Regions from separate parts of the Fictibacillus sp. WQ 8-8 genome, predicted to be linked through region 2. Evidence: riboswitches for the same ligand, from Rfam matches in the RefSeq annotation. Region 2 holds a riboswitch; each other region holds the start of a gene.
The links. Region 2 has a riboswitch for S-adenosylmethionine ahead of M1K46_RS02140 (alpha/beta hydrolase). Riboswitches for the same ligand answer to the same signal wherever they lie in the genome.
Positions count from the first base shown of each region.

Region 1: another riboswitch for S-adenosylmethionine. It lies ahead of M1K46_RS20445 (homocysteine synthase); the one in region 2 lies ahead of M1K46_RS02140 (alpha/beta hydrolase).
Region 3: another riboswitch for S-adenosylmethionine. It lies ahead of M1K46_RS00615 (YezD family protein); the one in region 2 lies ahead of M1K46_RS02140 (alpha/beta hydrolase).

Region 1 covers NZ_JAMXKG010000013.1:12,821-16,874, forward strand. The annotation lists gene M1K46_RS20435 (DUF86 domain-containing protein) at 140-592, shown strand; gene M1K46_RS20440 (helix-turn-helix transcriptional regulator) at 683-1,324, shown strand; SAM riboswitch class I at 1,669-1,774, shown strand; gene M1K46_RS20445 (homocysteine synthase) at 2,079-3,383, shown strand; gene M1K46_RS20450 (VOC family protein) at 3,475-3,864, shown strand.
Region 2 covers NZ_JAMXKG010000001.1:430,888-434,941, forward strand. The annotation lists gene M1K46_RS02130 (GNAT family N-acetyltransferase) at 1-590, opposite strand, end outside; gene M1K46_RS02135 (bile acid:sodium symporter family protein) at 1,174-2,154, opposite strand; SAM riboswitch class I at 2,430-2,537, shown strand; gene M1K46_RS02140 (alpha/beta hydrolase) at 2,680-3,492, shown strand; gene M1K46_RS02145 (thermonuclease family protein) at 4,041-4,054, shown strand, end outside.
Region 3 covers NZ_JAMXKG010000001.1:121,525-125,578, reverse strand. The annotation lists gene M1K46_RS00625 (hypothetical protein) at 1-29, shown strand, start outside; gene M1K46_RS00620 (sulfite exporter TauE/SafE family protein) at 97-999, opposite strand; SAM riboswitch class I at 1,224-1,333, shown strand; gene M1K46_RS00615 (YezD family protein) at 1,465-1,581, shown strand; gene M1K46_RS00610 (phosphoadenylyl-sulfate reductase) at 1,675-2,376, shown strand; gene sat (sulfate adenylyltransferase) at 2,404-3,552, shown strand; gene cysC (adenylyl-sulfate kinase) at 3,564-4,054, shown strand, end outside.

The DNA of each region.
Region 1 (4,054 bases), on a different contig from region 2:
CGCAAGGGCTTTCCTTCTTTCTTCCCCATGATAGCAGACAAGCCGGTATAAGAAAATAGGAGGCTCCTTCCGTAATTCTCCTTGAATTTTGTGATAAACTAATAAGGACTATGCAGAATGACAAGGCAGGGTGATACATATGTATTTTGTTGACAGAAAAAAAATTGAACACCATTTAGTATATCTGGGATCATTGCATCAGCAGGCAAAGAAACTGGCCGGCAAGGAAGGCGATGTAGAAAAGCTGGCTCTTGAACGAGCGGCTCACGTTATCATCGAAAGTATGATCGATGTGGGTAATTCGATGATCGATGGCTTCATAATGAGGGATCCGGGCAGTTATGAAGACATATTGGATATCCTTGAGGATGAAAAAGTGATCACCGCGCAAAATGCGAAAGGATTGAAAAAGGTCGTATCACTGCGCAAAATGCTGGTCCAGCATTTTGCGAGTGTCAGCCATTCTGAAATTTCCGAGGTCCTTTTGGAGAATTCTGGATCGATCGAAAGTTTCCCTGCCGATGTGAGACGCTATATTGAACAAGAATTGGGGCCTGTTTCTGCATTTTTGCCTGAAGAGGAGCAGAAGTAAAAGCTGCTATCCCTATTTCTAAACATTTTTGTTTAGAATGTACTTTTGCTAGCAAATGCTGTAAGATAGGGGTAAGGAAGGTGATTGTTAATGGCTATGGCTAATAACACCTCTACCCGTTCTGAAATCATTCATATGCTTAAGCGATATAGAAAATTGACGGTTACTGAAATGGCCAGCCGCCTTGGGATTACCGAGATGGCTGTCAGGCGCCACTTAAATACATTAGAGAGAGACAGGCTCGTTGAAACCACCCTGGTCCGCCAGGCCATGGGACGGCCGCTGAATGTGTATCAGCTCTCCGAAGCTGCGGATGAACAATTTCCGCGCAACTATTCGGGGCTGACCGTTGAATTTATGAGAGACATTCAGGAGATTGCCGGTGAGAAAGCTGTGCATGAATTGTTTGTCCGCCGGGAAAACCGCTTAAATGATAAGTATAAGAAACGGATGGAGAATAAGAGCTTTGAGCAAAAGGTGGCCGAACTCGCCGACATTCAAAACGAAGCCGGCTATATGGTCGAGTGGGAAAAAACAGAAGACGGCCAGTATGAATTAAAAGAATTCAACTGCCCGATTGCCAAAGTAGCAAATGAATATCAGAATGCCTGCTCATGTGAGCTTTCTTTATTCCAGAGAATGCTCGGTACAGACCATGTGGAACGCACAGAATGTCTTGCTAAAGGCGGCTCGTATTGCAAATATTTGATTTCCGAAGAGAAAAACGCATAAACCCTACTGGCTGATCCGCCAATAGGGTTTATTTTTTTGTTGGATTTTTACGATCATCCGCCCTCTATTCTTTCCTTCTGTTGTCGCACGAAGGACGTCAGGTAGAGCTCATCGAGGGTGATCTCTTTTTCCATCGTCTCGCTGGCCACACTTTTTCTCTTACTGGAGCAGGGCAGAAGACCGATATGGTATTGCTGACTGCAGCAGAAAATAAAAAATGCAAAGTTTCGAACATCGGCCCGGGGGAGCGTGCCAAAAACTTTGCCCCTTCCTTATCGTGAAAAAAAGGGTTGACTTCAACATTAAAGTTCAGTATTATTCAAAATAACTTAATATTCAGATGTATCTTATCCAGAGAGGTGGAGGGACTGACCCGATGAAACCCGGCAACCAGCAGAAATGCATGGTGCTAATTTCAGCAGAACACGCAAATGTTCTGAAAGATGAGAGCCGACGGTGAAAACTGCGACCTCTTCTTTTAGAAGAGGTCTTTTTGATTGTTCAGCTTCAGTGCCCAATGCTGAAAATGAACTTAAGTTTTCAGCTAAGGTCCTCGATAGATGAAAAGTAAGATCTTCTTTTCATCCTTAGTCATCTTCGTTCTTCTCCCTCAACACAAAAAACGTGTTGCTTGAGAAGAACTCCAGCGCTTGTCGGACCTTAGCAGGGCACTTCAGCTTTTCTTGTTGGCTAACATTTTACTCAGATCCTTGCCTCTGTTTAAACCACTACATTTTAGAAGGAGAGATTGAACATGAGTGAAGAAAGAGAATATGGTTTTGAGACGGTTTCATTGCACGAGGGACAGAAAGTAGATCCGACAACAGGCGCGAGAGCGGTTCCTATTTACCAGACAACGTCTTATCAATTCAACAGTACGGAGCACGCAGCCAACCTTTTTGGTTTAAAAGAGTTTGGGAACATTTACAGCCGAATCATGAATCCGACACAGGATGCGTTTGAACAGACGATTGCAAAGCTAGAAGGCGGTGTTGGAGCGCTGGCGGTGGCATCCGGCCAGGCGGCGATTACGTATTCCATTTTAAACATAGCGGGAGCAGGTGACGAAATTGTAGCGTCTGGCTCTCTATATGGCGGAACGTATAACTTGTTTGCGAATACACTTCCGAAGCTCGGAATCAATTTTAAATTTGCAGAAGTGGATAACCTTCAATCCTTCCGTGATGCCATTACTGAAAAGACAAAAGCGGTTTACATCGAGACGATCGGGAATCCGAAAATTGACGTGGCAGATATCTCAGCCATTGCAGAAATTGCTCATGAAGCAGGGGTTCCGCTTATCGTAGACAATACGTTTGCAACACCATATCTTTGCCGTCCGATCGAGCATGGAGCAGACATTGTCGTTCATTCCGCTACAAAATTCATTGGCGGACACGGCACATCGATTGGAGGATTAATCATAGATTCCGGTAAGTTTGATTGGACGAACGGCAAATTCCCAGGACTTACGGAGCCGGATGAAAGCTATAATGGCGTCGTTTATACGGAAGCAGTCGGACCGCTGGCTTATATTATCAAGGCGCGTGTCCAATTGCTCAGAGACCTCGGTTCTTGCGTATCACCGTTTAACTCCTTCCTCTTTATTCAAGGGCTTGAAACGCTGGCACTGCGTGTAGAACGGCATAGTGAAAATGCCCTGAAGGTGGCGAAATACTTAAAAGAACATCCTGCTGTGGACTGGGTGAACTATCCTGGATTAGAAGATAACAAGTATAATGAGCTGGCGCAGAAATATTTGCCTAAAGGTGCTGGTGCCATCCTCACTTTCGGTGTAAAAGGCGGGGTAGAAGAAGGAAGAAAGCTCATTGAAAGTGTGAAGTTATTCTCTCACTTGGCGAATGTCGGTGATTCTAAATCATTAATCATCCATCCGGCAAGCACTACGCATCAGCAGCTGACAGAGGAAGAGCAGCTTAGAGCAGGAGTATCGCCTGAGATGGTAAGGCTGTCGGTGGGCATTGAAACGATTGATGATATTATCTATGATCTCGAGCAGGCACTAGCGGTCATCAGTCCGGTTCCAAGCGGCCAGTAATTGTTATGTTCAATAAACTCCCTTTCTACTATACTTAAGACAAATATGAAATTTTCAGGTGAATGAATCGAAATTGGAAGGGATGTTTGGTATGGCTGTAAGAAAGCTTGAGCATGTAGGAATTATGGTTGAAAACTTGGAAGAATCCATTTCCTTTTACCGTGACATCATAGGTTTGGATGTGATCAAACGAATGAAACACTCCAAGCCGGGGATCGAACTAGTATTTTTGGGACTGGAAGGGGAGATCCTGGTTGAGCTGGTAGCAGGCCACAATAGACAGCTGGCTGAAGAAGGAAAAGTGAATCATGTGGCGTTTACCGTAGATGATCTCTCGAAAGAAATTCAGGTGCTGAAGAATCATAGCGTCCTGTTTGTCGAAGATGAGGTGACATCGTTGCCGGATGGTTCTCAGTATATTTTCTTCTATGGCCCTGACCGGGAGAGAATTGAATATTTTCAGCCAGGAACGCCGAAATAAAAAGGGGCTGTCCTGAAAGTCGAAAATTGACCTTCAGGCAGCTCCTTTGACGTGAAAAATCTTCAATGAAAAGTTGATTGGAGTGCAAGGTGCGAGACTCCTGCGGGACTAGCGTGACAGGTGAGACTCCCGCAGGCGCTTGCGCCAAGAGGCTCACCGCACGCCCCGCGGAAAGCGAGCAGCCTGGAGC
Region 2 (4,054 bases):
ACACTGATGCACGTTCCGATGACTTTGCTTTTATGCATGGCACACCAGCCTAGACCGTGTTCTAAAAAGCTTTCCTCCGAGACCCAGAATTTCTTAATCTCTTTATTGATCGTCTGGAGTGGATCCTTCAAAAGGAAATCTTGAGTAATTCTCGATACTATGTACTCTTCAGGTATAGCATTGTTTAATTTTGAAGATAAAAAATGTTCACGGTTAAACTTAAAAGGCACTCGTTCACCTATTTTTAATCCTGCAGGAAAAAGCGAGGATATTACTTCATGCCAGCCTTGAGGAGGATATACTTCAAGATTAAAATCATTTTCGCCGAGTTCAAGGGCTTCAGGTTTTATTCTTTCTATTATGAATGGCTGCAGAAAGGAGTTGAATGTGTGGTTCGTATGGTCTCCTCCCAAATAAAACATTTCATTAACCGCCCAGATTAATGCAGTTGAAGGAGATTCAACATCATCAACAAAGATCTTTCCGCGATTTATCCCTGAAATGACTCCTTGTATGACTGGATGATCGTTTTGTTCTTTAAAAAGTTTTCTTACCTTATCGTATCGTTTTAGAGGCAATTCATAAATCATATTGATCCATTCTCCCTTGTTTTAAGATTTTTGCACTCTGCATAATCTCTTAAAACTGAAAGATTGCACGACGTTTACTTATAAGTGCCGTTTCAAACCAACCCCCTCGCCATTTACAATTAATGTATAATCCAAGTTTATCATGATTTTTATCAAAGAGTAAGCGAAGGGATCCAATTTCCCCTTTATACGAACAGAATTTTCGTTTTATTGCCAATTCCACGTTTCAATCTGCTAAAATCCGGAAATATTATCAAGCAAGCATGGTAATAAAATCATAAAAATCGGGCCCATTACATATAGCGCATAAGACATATTACCCCTTCTTTCGACAACTAGCAGGTATATTCTTCAAAGGAAAGAAAAAAGTAGGAAAACAAAGAGGAAAGGAGAATGGTGATGAGCAGTGAAGTGCTAAAAAAACGCATTCACCAGCATTTCAACACAAAGAAGATAAAGGATGAGCAGCTCGAAACATTGCTGGTACGTTTCATCCTGTCCGTAAAAAAAGGAAAGTAAGAAAAAAGGAGCCTTCATGGAGGGCTCCTTTTTTTTCAATTAAGCGTGCCTGGCACCAAAACTATTAAACAGGAACTTTTTCGTTATTTTCCGAAGTAAGTTGTTCATGTCTGCCGTAGTGTTTAGCTATCAGATGGCCGTATATAGACGCAAGAATCTGCTGAAACAGCATTCCAACCACGACGGGAACAGCTGTCGCCGGCGAAAAGTACGTTAACGCAAGAACAGATCCAGCGCTGATATTCCGCATGCCTCCACTGAAGACGAGAGCTACAACCGTTTCTCTCTCCCATCCAAAAAGCATGCCGGTCAGCCAGCACATTAAGTAACCACTGGCCGCGATCAACAGGACGAACAAACCAATCAATAAAAGTTTCCCGTTCACATGAACCAAATACGGGGTGGCAACCGAAGCATTGATGGCGACCACAGCACTCATGCAAATTTTAGAAACTGGAGAGATTCTTTTCCCGAGTGTGTTCTTTATTTCTCCCTTCGTCCAATGATTGAGCAGCATGCCAATGACAGATGGGATCACGATCATAATCAACAAGTCATTCACCATGGACCATTCATCAATGGAGACGGTTTCTCCGACAAACAGTGATAGGCTGTAAGGAACAACGATCGGCGATATTAGTGTATCAATCAATATAATGGAAAGCGCGAGGGTGCTGTTCCCCCGATAGATGGATACCCAGATGCTGCTTGTCACGCCGCACGGTATGACCATCGCCAATACGAGTCCGGTTATGGTAAGAGAATCCGAGGAAAACGCAATGTGCCCGACTCCCCACGCCCAGATCGGCATTATGATATGCAGGATGATGAGTGCTGTCAGGATGGGCACTGGCCGGGACAGTGTATTTCGCAGATGGGTAAAATTAGACCCTAAACTACCTGAAAACGTCATGAATGCAAAAATCCAAGGAACTAAAAAAAGCAAACCCTTTAGTTCGCTCGTAAGCAAAATTCCAAGGATCACACTTGCGGGTGTAATAAATGGCATAAATCTTTCCAGCTGGTGGTTTAACTTTTCTAACACGATTAGCCTTCTTCCGTCTGAGTCTATTACTCTAATAGTATATTAATTTATATTATAAAATATTTAAGTTTGCGGTGCCAGGCACCGCAATTACATACTTGTGTAATTCAGGTGCCTGGCACCCTACAAAAAAGGCGCAGGCTATTGTATATTTTTGAATCCCTCTCCCCGCCAGGTGCATAGGATGTATGCATACTCATTTGAGATAGCTGTCCAAAACAGATTTTTTAATTGACAAACTATAAATTCTATTTTACATTAAATGAAATTAAATATTCTTATCCAGAGAGGTGGAGGGAATTGACCCTGAGAAACCTCGGCAACAGACTCTTTTTTGAGCACTGTGCCAATTTCAACAAGCTTCTTTGCTTGGAAGATAAGAATTGTGTTGATCATTCTTCGGTCTCTTCAACCCCTTCTTATGTTTCCATAAACATAGGAAGGGGTTTTTTATCGAATCAATTCCTACTAAATAGATATGAATAGTTATTTTAAATGATAACCGTTAAATGAGGAGTTGGTGATATGGAAAAACACGACTGTATACACTGGAAGGGAAAAAGGCTTACCGCAACCGTGCATTATCCGAAATCCGTGCTAAGCAAAAATAAGATATCCCCTGCCGTTATTATTTGCCATGGATTTACAAGCAACCGGATTGGTGTGGACCGATTGTTTGTTAAAACGGCACAGCAGCTTTCTTCGAACGGATTTGTTGTAGTTCGGTTTGATTATTCGGGCTGCGGGGAGAGTGAGGGGAATTATGGGGAAAACAGCTTTGAAGATCTAATCGACCAAACATACGCTGCCGTTAGCTTTGCCTTGGAGCTTCCTAACGTTGATTCTGACCAGATTACCCTGCTTGGCCATAGCCTTGGAGGAGCAGTCGCTGTACACTCTGCGGCCCGTGACGAAAGGGTTAAACAGTTAATCCTCTGGTCTGCGGTAGGACGGCCGTTTGATGACATCGTAAATATCGTGGGTGAAGAAGAATATAGCCATCTATTCATTAAAGGATTCGTGGATCATTTAGGTTATTCCCTGACCACAAAATTTCTGCAGTCCCTCAAGAATTCCAATCCGTTAGACCAGCTATCACAGTTTTCCGGTGATGTGCTGCTCGTTCACGGAACGGACGACAAAGAAATTCCAGCCCATTATTGCGGGGAATTCTTTGAGAATACACAAAAAAGATCATGTGGAAAAAGCAAGATTCAGCTTATTAAAGGCGCCAACCATACCTTCTCATCCATCATGCACTTCAATGAACTGATCACTGTAACCTCCGATTGGCTCATAAATGATTCCAATTTGATGGTGCCAGGCACCGGCTTTTGACACTTGTGTAAAAGCGGTGCCTGGCACCTGTATTGATAGCGATGGTGTTCCAATGAAAACTGACCGGGTTGTTCGCATTTACCGAAAATCTGTCCAGATACAATGTTTTTTGTGTGAGCCGCGCTAACACATATACTAAACTTCCCAACAACAGGATGACTGCCGCAACTAATTTTTTCACTTCTTCATCTTCCTTTTTTAAAAAAATCCGCACCTTCGTGGTCTTTAAGCTGCTGCAGAATCTCTTTCCACTTTGAAAGATACAGCAAATGGGCTTGGTCTTTTATGATAAAGAGCCCACACCAACCACCAATCTTCTTAAACTACATAACAACCAGAGAATATTACATTCTCTTCTCACGTAAAAAACCCCTATTTTGATCTTTCAATTAAGAAAGCCGCATAAAATTTGCTCACATTGTCCCCTTCTGCATTCAATATCGTAGTATAATAGCTTTTGTATTTTTATTATGGACGCGTCGCCGTAAACTTCATTACCCTTACCAGGCAACCAACTTGAACGTTCTAAAAATTAAGGGGAGATCAACTTGAGAGAAAAACG
Region 3 (4,054 bases), 310 kb from region 2:
ATCCGTTCATTATTGAAGTGAAGAAATAGAAGAATACAATAAAAGCTGACTCATTTGAGTCAGCTTTTATTGGTATAAATTATTGTTTGTGATGTGTCAGTGGAGATTAGTGCTTTCAGTTTGTGGTCCAGCTGAGAAAGAATGTTTTTTATTTTTTCTAATGCTGAAGAAAATTGCCGCCAGCCAAACGACGACCAGCACGGTATAGACCGATTGCAGTGCTGTACCGGAGATTCCAGCGGACTGCAAAAGCGTCCGGGCGTTCGTTACAATAATCAATCCTCCAACAACCACACCTAAAATATGCGAAGGGATAATGCGGACGAGCCATGCTGCGATCGGTGCTGCGATTAATCCTCCCGCCATGAGGGCGATAACCCACATCCAGTTGACCTGCTCCCATCCGAGAGAGATGAGGAAACCGAGTGTAGCAGAAACGGCAACAGCAAATTCGCTCGTATCCACGGAACCGATGACCTTTCTTGTTGTTGTGCCGTTTTTGGCTAACAGGACAGGTGTGGCTACCGGTCCCCAGCCTCCTCCTCCGGTGGCATCCAAGAAGCCAGCAACAAGTCCGAGCGGGATGAGCTGCTTGCGGCTGAACGCTTTTTCATGATCAGCAGGCTTGGTGTTCTTTTTAAATAAAAATCGGTACAGAATAAAGAAACCAAGGAACAGCAGGAAAAAGGAAATATACGGTTTTACTGCGTCGCCAGGAAGATTGGATAAAAAGCAGGCACCGGTAAATGCCCCAATGGATCCCGGAATAATGAGACGAAAGATAATTTTACGGTCAACATTACCGAACCTGATGTGTGATGCACCTGAGGCGGCTGTCGTAACAACCTCTGCAAAGTGAACCGAAGCCGAAGCAACCGCCGGAGCGATTCCAAAGGCCAGCAGCAGGGAAGTCGAAGTCAGTCCGTAAGCCATTCCGAGTGACCCGTCAATCAGTTGTGCAACGAGTCCAATCAGGGCCAGGATGATCAGTTTTTTCATTTTACTCCTCCTAACAAATAAAAGGCCCTTAACAGTAAAGTTAAGAGCCTTCGGTTTTTCCGATCAGCAGTGTATCTCTTTTCGAATTTAGTATCTACTATATTCAATGGAATGAAAGTCTGTCAATAAAATTTTCGGATATTTCAATAAATATTTTTTAATCCGATAAGAATAATAGGGTTTGCGAAAGCATAAATGTGTGTTATTATTTAAAAAAATAAAAAAACTTATCCAGAGCGGTGAAGGGAACTGGCCCGATGAAACCCGGCAACCTGCATTTTTTTGCAAGGTGCTAACTCCAGCAGAATGTTTATTACATTTTGGAAGATAAGGTAATATGTTTACCTCGTCAGTCTTTCCGAAATGGAAAGGTTTTTTTATTGCCATTTTAATTCCTAAAAAAACCTAACAAAACATATTAAACGAGGAGGTTCTGATGTGGTAAACGGTAAAAGCCAGGATGAAATTTTTGAACAGTTAAAAGAAATGCTGAACAGTATCAAGTATGGGTCCATCACGTTAATTGTTCAGGATGGAAAGCTGATTCAGCTGGAAAAAAACGAAAAGGTACGTTTTAAATAAATATTCGCTGACTAGAAAACTAGAGGCGGTTTTAACATAGCAGGATGGCTGCTTATGGTTAAAGCTGCCTTTTTCATTGGAGGGGTGGTTAACATGCTCAAGTTTGACACATGGAAAGAACAGGAGTTTACGTTTCCGGAAGACAGTGAAACGAAGGGGGCACTCGAAGTACTGAAATGGGCGTATGAGCAATATGGAGATGCACTCGTTTATGCGTGCAGCTTCGGAATAGAAGGCAGTGTCCTGGTGGATCTTGTATCCAAGGTCAAACCAGATGCAAGAGTCGTTTTCCTGGATACAGGCCTTCACTTCAAGGAAACGTACGAGGTGATCGAAAAGGCGAAAAAAAGATATCCGGAAATGAAGATTGAGATGAAGAAGCCTTCGCTGTCCTTGTTGGAACAGGCGGAAAAGCATGGCAGCGAGTTATGGAAAAGAGAACCGAACCTCTGCTGTTATATACGAAAGGTAGTCCCTCTTGAGGAAACACTGAACGGAGCACCGGCATGGCTGTCGGGTCTCCGGAGGGAGCAGTCGGCAGGGAGGAGCAATGTTCAGTACATCAATAAGGATGAACGTTTTAAATCCGTGAAAATCTGTCCGCTGATCCATTGGACGTGGAAGGAAATTTGGAGATACGCCTACAAGCAGAATCTGCCCTACAATCCGCTTCACGATCAGGGGTATCCGAGCATCGGCTGCGAGCCGTGCACGCTTCCGGCTGACGGGTCGGGTGATTCCCGCTCAGGACGCTGGTCAGGGCAAGGGAAAACAGAGTGTGGACTTCACGAATAATAAAGTAAAATTACAGGAGGAATTAACATGACATCAATTTTGCCGCATGGAGGAAAGCTGATAAACCGTTATGAACCAAATCTGCCAACAGACCACATTCAAAAGGAAGTGGAACTGGATGCTACATCCTTAAGTGATCTTGAACTGATCGGTGTAGGAGCCTACAGCCCAATTACTGGTTTTCTAAATGAAGAAGACTATCAATCTGTCGTTGATTCTCTACGTCTTGCTGATGGAACGGTTTGGAGCATTCCAATCGTCCTTCCAGTTCATGAAAAACAAGCCAGGACGCTATCAGCAGGAGATCAGGCGAGGCTCGTATTTGAGGGTGTAACGTACGGAGTCATCGAGGTGGAAGACCTTTACCGCCCGGACATTAAGCATGAAGCAGAGCAAGTCTACCAAACGGCAGATACTGCACACCCTGGGGTTAAAAAACTTCTGGAACGCCCTTCTTACTATGTCGGAGGATCAATCACTCTCGTAAAGAGGCCTGAAAAACAGAGGTTTACTGAATATCGTCTGGATCCAGCTGAAACCCGCCAAGTCTTCAGAGACAGGGGATGGAATACAGTTGTAGGTTTCCAGACAAGAAATCCTGTGCATCGAGCACACGAATACATTCAAAAAACAGCCCTTGAAACCGTAGATGGACTGTTCCTGAACCCGCTTGTTGGAGAAACGAAATCCGATGATATTCCCGCTGATGTGAGGATGGAAAGCTATGAAATCCTGCTTGAAAACTATTATCCGCAAGACCGGGTATTCTTGGCCGTATTTCCGGCAGCGATGAGATATGCAGGACCGAGGGAAGCCATTTTTCATGCGATGGTCCGCAAAAACTTCGGATGCACACACTTTATCGTTGGAAGGGATCATGCAGGTGTGGGTAATTATTATGGGACGTATGATGCACAAAAAATCTTTTCCAGGTTTACTCCGGAAGAACTAGGCATTACACTGATGTTCTTTGAACATAGCTTCTATTGTACAAAGTGCGAAGGAATGGCTTCATCGAAAACATGTCCTCACAGCAAAGAGGATCATGTGATTTTGTCAGGCACTAAAGTGAGGGAACTGCTGAGAAATGGAGAGCTTCCGCCAGCCACCTTCAGCCGCAAAGAAGTCGTAGAAGTACTGATCAAAGGTCTGCAAGAAAAAACAGTAACCGCATAAGGAGGAACATGATGAGCCAAATACAGAACATTACATGGCACCAGGCGGCCGTATCAAAGGAAGACAGAAGAACACAAAATGCCCATCATAGTTTCGTAATATGGCTGACAGGGCTATCGGGTTCAGGAAAATCGACTCTTGCCAATGAGGTTGCTAAAGAACTGTTTCGGCGGCAGGTGAAAAACTATGTGCTGGATGGCGACAACATACGCCACGGCTTAAATAATGATCTTGGCTTTTCAGACGAGGACCGGAAAGAAAACATACGCCGGATCGGTGAAGTATCCAAGCTGTTTGTAGACAGCGGAACCGTTGTGCTGACGGCATTTATCTCACCATTTAAGGAAGATCGGGATCAGGCGAGACAGATCTTAGGCAGTGATGAATTCCTTGAAATCTTCGTAAAATGTCCGCTCGAAGAATGTGAAAACCGAGATCCGAAAGGACTTTACCAAAAAGCAAGAAAGGGAGAGATCAAAGCATTCACTGGGATCGATTCCCC